2 regions of the Clostridium sp. genome follow, and region 1 is predicted to be linked to the other one. Evidence: riboswitches for the same ligand, from Rfam matches in the RefSeq annotation. Region 1 holds a riboswitch; the other holds the start of a gene.
The links. A riboswitch is a leader RNA that binds a small molecule or an ion and turns the genes downstream of it on or off. The one in region 1 is predicted to bind S-adenosylmethionine.
Positions count from the first base shown of each region.

Region 2: it holds a riboswitch for S-adenosylmethionine, as region 1 does, so the genes downstream of both, LKE46_RS11000 (pyridoxal phosphate-dependent aminotransferase) here and metK (methionine adenosyltransferase) in region 1, are expected to answer to the same signal.

Region 1 covers NZ_JAKVOI010000001.1:2,768,211-2,771,624, forward strand. Annotated here, with positions in the region: gene recD2 (SF1B family DNA helicase RecD2) at 1-417, opposite strand, end outside; gene metK (methionine adenosyltransferase) at 501-1,676, opposite strand; SAM riboswitch class I at 1,749-1,848, opposite strand; tRNA gene LKE46_RS13565 (tRNA-Tyr) at 1,893-1,977, opposite strand; tRNA gene LKE46_RS13570 (tRNA-Thr) at 1,985-2,060, opposite strand; tRNA gene LKE46_RS13575 (tRNA-Val) at 2,079-2,154, opposite strand; tRNA gene LKE46_RS13580 (tRNA-Tyr) at 2,160-2,244, opposite strand; tRNA gene LKE46_RS13585 (tRNA-Thr) at 2,252-2,327, opposite strand; gene yyaC (spore protease YyaC) at 2,610-3,155, shown strand; gene LKE46_RS13595 (rod shape-determining protein) at 3,157-3,414, opposite strand, start outside.
Region 2 covers NZ_JAKVOI010000001.1:2,225,189-2,228,602, forward strand. Annotated here, with positions in the region: gene larA (nickel-dependent lactate racemase) at 1-289, opposite strand, end outside; gene LKE46_RS10995 (MetQ/NlpA family ABC transporter substrate-binding protein) at 301-1,113, opposite strand; gene LKE46_RS11000 (pyridoxal phosphate-dependent aminotransferase) at 1,137-2,309, opposite strand; SAM riboswitch class I at 2,398-2,496, opposite strand; gene LKE46_RS11005 (LysR family transcriptional regulator) at 2,545-3,414, opposite strand, start outside.

The DNA of each region.
Region 1 (3,414 bases):
TTGTTTTGAATAGGATTCACATATAAGATTTATTTTTTTTTCTCCTATTCCTTCTATTTCTCTCAATCTTTCAATATGATTATCCATTATATCCAGAGTCTTATCTCCAAATTTATCGACTATCTTTTTTGCAGTAACAGGTCCTATACCAGATATAGCTCCAGATGACAGATATCTTTCAATACCAACTTTAGTATCTGGTATTATTTCTTCGGAATATTTGATTTTAAACTGCTGTCCAAAATGCGGATGGGTTACCCATTCTCCCATAAATTTCAAATTCTGTCCTTCCATAATAAAAGGTACATTCCCGACTATAGTCACAACACCGCTTTTGTTTTTTAATTTGGCAACCACATATCCATTATCTTCATTCTGGAATACTATATCATCTATAATACCTTGTATTTCCTGCATAAAATCTCCCTACTTTTAAAAATTATATCAATAAGTCAATTATAACACATTAGGCACGCATCATTTTAGATGCGTGCCCACTGTTATAAATATTTTTTTATTTCATCCACCTTATTCAACTTTTCCCACGGCACATCTATATCTGTCCTTCCAAAATGCCCATATGCCGCTACTTGTCTATATATAGGTCTTCTCAAATTCAAATTTCTTATTATTGCTCCTGGTCTTAGATCAAATACTTTATTTACTATATCAACTATGTCGTCTTCTGAAATCTTTCCGGTACCAAAGGTATCTACTTCTATGGATACCGGTTTAGCAACACCTATAGCATAGGCCAGCTGTATTTCCAGTTTGTCGGCCAGCCCTGATGCTACAAGGTTTTTTGCAACCCACCTTGCTGCATAAGCAGCTGATCTGTCAACCTTGGTTGGATCTTTTCCGGAAAATGCACCTCCGCCGTGTCTTCCATAACCACCATAAGTATCAACTATTATTTTTCTTCCTGTAAGTCCTGAATCACCCTGTGGACCCCCGACTACAAATCTACCTGTAGGATTTATAAAATACCTTGTATTATCATCTAAAAATTTGGATGGTATTGTTGGTTTTATAACATTTTCTATTATATCCCTGCTTATCTGTTCCTGACTTACATGTGGATCATGCTGTGATGATACAACTACAGTATCTATCCTTACCGGTTTGTCATTTTCATATTCCACCGTAACTTGTGTTTTTCCATCCGGTCTTAAATAAGAAAGGGTCCCATCTTTTCTAACGGCTGTCAGCCTTTTTGCAAGTTTGTGTGCCATACTTATTGGAAGCGGCATATATTCCGGAGTTTCATTTGTAGCAAAGCCAAACATCATTCCTTGATCTCCCGCACCTATAGCATCTTCCTTGTCCATTGTACCGGATTTAGCTTCAAAAGCCTCATTTACTCCCATAGCTATATCTGATGACTGCTCATCTATTGAGGATATTACTGAACAAGTATCGCAGTCAAAGCCGTACTTTGCCCTTGTATAGCCTATTTCCTTCACAGTTTTTCTAACTATTTTAGGAATGTCTACATAACATTTAGTTGATATTTCACCCATAACTAAAACCATTCCTGTTGTAGTTATAGTTTCACAAGCTACCCTTCCTTCAGGATCCTGTGCCATTATTGCATCAAGTATAGCATCTGAAATTTGATCACACATTTTATCTGGATGCCCTTCTGTAACCGACTCAGAAGTAAACAACTTTTTCATCTTTTTCCCCTCCATCTACATAAAAATAAAAAACCTCTTTTATAAAAAAGAGGTTAATAAGCATTATCAACTCTCTTATCTCGCAGGAATAACTGCAGGAATTGGCACCTTAGCATATTTACTGGTTGCCGGGTTTCACAGGGCCCTTTCCCTCCACCTCTCTTGATAAGAGTTTTAAATTATAAAATAAAAAACACTTTCTATAGTGTTTTTTTATGGTGGAGGAAGATGGATTCGAACCATCGAAGTCAATGACAACAGATTTACAGTCTGCCCCCTTTAGCCACTCGGGAATTCCTCCATTTTTATGGTGCTGGCAGTAGGCATCGAACCCACGACCTACTGATTACAAGTCAGTTGCTCTACCATCTGAGCTATGCCAGCCTATTCAATATTTTAATATGGTGGGCACAACAGGGCTCGAACCTGTGACCCTCTGCTTGTAAGGCAGATGCTCTCCCAGCTGAGCTATGCGCCCTAAATTGGTGGAGGAAGATGGATTCGAACCATCGAAGTCAATGACAACAGATTTACAGTCTGCCCCCTTTAGCCACTCGGGAATTCCTCCATTTTTATGGTGCTGGCAATAGGCATCGAACCCACGACCTACTGATTACAAGTCAGTTGCTCTACCATCTGAGCTATGCCAGCTTACTATGTAACTTGTCATCAGTTAACACACGCATTGACCTATGTTAGTATATCGTTTAGGCACTCCTTTTTCAAATTTCATTTTTGGTGTATTCCCGCATTTAAATTGATTTAACTCAACATTCCTTTATGTTTCTCAATAAATCACATTTTCACAATTTATATTTGCCACATTGTCTATTCTAATTTTTTATGCTGCCTCATATAAATTATATATGATGTTTTAAACGGCTACATATTCACATTTTATGCAACAAAACACAATTTGAAGAGGTGAAAATTTTGAATAAAGTAAAGGTTAACTATAAAACTCCTATGGCATATTATAAATTAGCAAGTTCTCTACGAAATTATATTGATAGAAACACAATCATAGTTTGTATTGGTACTGACAGATATATAGGTGACTGCCTCGGACCTCTGGTAGGCACATTGCTCAAATATAAACATTTCCCTCTTCCTGTATATGGTACAATACAGGAACCAATACATGCCCTAAATATTGACATGAAACTAAAGCATATTACATCTCAACATAAGGAATGCAACATAATAGGCATAGACGCTTGCCTCGGAGATATCAATAATATAGGCGAAATACAAGTAAGAGATTTTCCAATTCATCCAGGAAAAGGAGTAGGAAAATCCCTGCCAAATGTAGGAGAAACTTCAGTAATTGGCATAGTGGATTCAAATACAGGTAAAAATATCTTCAGCAGTTCAAATAATATAAGATTAAATTTAATTCTCTCTATGTCAGAAGTGATACTTAACTCCCTAATTCATGCATATTATCTGTATCTCAATGACAATATTGAAAATATATAACTTAATCAACCAGAGTTATATCATCTCCGCTAAAAGTAAGCTCCATCTTATCCAGATATGTGAGAACCTTGCCAGTTCCAAGAGCTACACAGGATACTGCATCATCTGCTACATACACGGGTACACTCGTAACCTGCTGTATTAAACTATTTAATCCATGTAAAAGTGATCCTCCTCCGGTCATGATGATTCCCTTATCTGCAATATCAGCAGCTAACTCCGGAGGGGTTTTTTCAAGCACTGCATGGGTTGTATCAGC
Region 2 (3,414 bases), 540 kb from region 1:
TATCCTCATCCTTTATTCCAAAAGAATTCAGATAATTAACTATATAGATAAGGAACTCTGCAGTTTTTATCCATGACCTGGTTATGTCCGAAACTACAAATATGACCTTTTCCCCCGGTATTACTATCTGCCTCAACGGCTTTGAATTTATTGGATTTTCAAGAGATGCAACAATTTCTGCCTCTACATCCTGAACATGTCCGGCCTTGCCTGGAAGTACATTGTCTATTTTCCCTTCCATATTTATTTCAAGTATATCATTTCCATATTTAAAATTATACAAACTCATCTGCATCACCTCTAAAATGCTGCTATAACAGAGCCCTTGAAATGCTCATCTATGTATTTCTTAACTTCGTCTGACTGATAGATTTTGATCAATTTCTTTACATTTTCCGCATCTTTGTTGTCAGGTCTTGCAGCTATAATATTAATCCAGGGAGAATCCTTCGGCTCCTTGAATATGGCATCCTTATTTGGATCGAGTTTGGCCTGTATTGCATAATTGGTATTTATCGCCGCAACCGCCACATCACTTAACGAACGCGGAACCATCGGAGCTTCAAGCTCAAGAAACTGGATATGTTTAGGGTTTTCAGCTATGTCCTTTATGGTAGCCTTTAAGCTTACGCCACTTTTCAACTTTATAACCTTCCCTTTTTCAAGAAGCATAAGTGCTCTTGCTTCATTAGTAGGATCATTCGGCAGTGAAATCTTATCCCCATCCTTCAGTTGAGCCAGAGATTTCAGTTTACTGGAATATATGCCCATAGGAAAAGTTACTGCATTGGCAACCTTTACTAGATTCATATTGTGATCCTTGTTGAACTGCTTCAAGTATGGTTCATGCTGATATATATTTACATCCAGCTGTTTTTCATTTAACTGCGTATTAGGCTGAACATAATCATTAAAACTAGTATACTCCACATTCATCCCTTGCTTTTTTGCAACTTCTTTAACCTTTTGTATTATTTCCTCGTGAGGTCCTGCTGTAACTCCTACTTTTATGGTATTGGCTTCAGAATCTGATTTCTGTGATGTACTTCCACAACCTGAAAATACAACTGTTGTTAATAATACCGACAATAAAATACTTCCAATTTTTTTCATAATAGTCTCCTTTTAACATAAATTTATTCACTATAAAATTCAGCTTTTTCTTTAAGTGTTTTCAACTTTTCAATGGCTTCCAGAAGAGTATCGTCCTTTTTTGCATAATGAAGCCTTATAAAATTATTCACATTTTTCTTAAAAAAACTTGAACCTGGTACTGCACCTATTTTAACTTCTTTAGCCAGCCATTCACAAAATTTCAAGTCATTTTTTACATTGAACTCCGATACATCTATCATTACATAATAAGCTCCATTGGGTTTTACATACTTTAGGCCAGCTTCATCCAATCCAGCTAGGAAAAGATCCCTTTTTTTCATATACATGTTTTTCAGCCAGTCATAATATTCATCAGGCATTTTAAGTCCTGCAATTGCTGCTTCCTGAAGAGGTGCAGCCGCTCCAACCGTCAAAAAATCATGCACCTTTCTAACATTTTCTATTATCCTTTCATCTGCTATAACATATCCCAACCTCCATCCTGTTATGGAATATGTCTTGGAAAGAGAACTGCAACTCAAAGTCCTGTTAAACATTCCTGGAAGTGAAGCAAAATAAACATGTTTATATGGATCCATAACAATATGCTCGTACACTTCATCCGTTATTACAAATGTGTCATATTTTTCAGCCAGACTCGCAATATACTGGAGCTCTTCCAAAGTAAAAACCTTACCTGTAGGATTTGATGGATTGCACAGTATAAGAGCTTTAGGTTTCTGCCTGAATGCATCCTCCAATTCTTTTCTATCAAACGAAAACTCCGGCGGATAAAGAGATACATGTATTGGATCTGCCCCACTCAATATTGCATCTGCAGCATAGTTTTCATAAAACGGAGAGAATACTATAACCTTGTCACCTGGATCACACACCGTCATGACAGATGCCATCATGGCCTCGGTACTACCGCAGGTAACAGCAATTTGTGTTTCAGGATCTATATCAATCCCCATAAATTTCTTCTGCTTTTCTGCAAGTGCCTCTCTAAAGTTTTGTGCACCCCAGGTAATTGCATATTGATGAGGTCCTTTGTCCGCAGCAGCTTTAAGTGCCTCTTTTATTTCTTTTGGAGGATCAAAATCAGGAAAACCCTGTGATAAATTAATAGCCCTATATTTATTTGATATCCTTGTCATTCTTCTTATAACAGAATCTGTAAAATTAACCAACTTACTGCTTAGTTCGGGCAAGAAAAACACATCCTTTCAAAATTTTATTGATATATAAAATCTATTCTTTAAACTAAAAAAACCTCTTTACGATAAAAGAGGTATCTTCCTCTTATCTTTCAGTTAAAACTGCAGGAATTAGCACCTGGCAATAATTGCTGGCTGCTGGGTTTCATTGGGCCTTTCCCTCCGCCTCTCTAGATAAGATAAACCTATTAAATTACAGGTATGATTATATTATTTACATAGAACAAAGTCAAGCCCTTTCTATATCTGAAATCACATTTAAAAAGTTTCTGGAAGCGGCAGACATATACCTGTCCTTTACACATATTGCAGCTATACTCGTTTCTAAGCTTGACTCATGAATTACTCTATAAGTTAAACCGGATGCCTTTACTATATCCAGAGCAGTCATTGGAACCAAGGCAATCCCAATACCGGATTCCGCCCATAGCAGTGTAGTTCTTGCATCATCACTCTTGCATATTATCTCGGGCATAAAATCCATATTATGGCATGCCTCAAATATGATTTTTTCAAACCTTCTATATATGATAAGCGGTTTACCCATAAGCTCCTTTAGAGTTATTGATTTTCTATCCGGGAAATAGTCCAGATCATCTCTAAAAACTGATATCATAGGCTCTCTGGAAAGAATTTTTATGCTTAGTCCTTCCTTGTTAAACGGTGTTCTGACTATCCCTATATCTATCACTCCACTGTTCAATATTTCAAGTATTCTATATGTATTTCCCTCCCATACCTCAAAGTTTACTTTTGGATATATACTATGAAATCTTTCTATTATATTTGGAAACAGTGTAGCTCCTGAAGATGAAACAGTTCCAATTGACAATGTTCCTTTGATGCCTTCGTTGAAATCTTTCAATTCTTTTATGGTGGAATCCACCAATTCCAATATCTGTTCAGCCCTGTTCTTTAATATTTCCCCTGCATCCGTCAGATGAATTTTTTTATTTCCCCTATCCATGAGTTTAGTTCCCAGCTCCTCTTCCAAAAGCTTCAAGTGATAACTGAGAGGCGGCTGTGCTATATTCAGTTTTTTAGCCGCTCCTGTTATCTTCCCTTCTTCTGCAATTGTAAGAAAATACCTAAGCTGCTT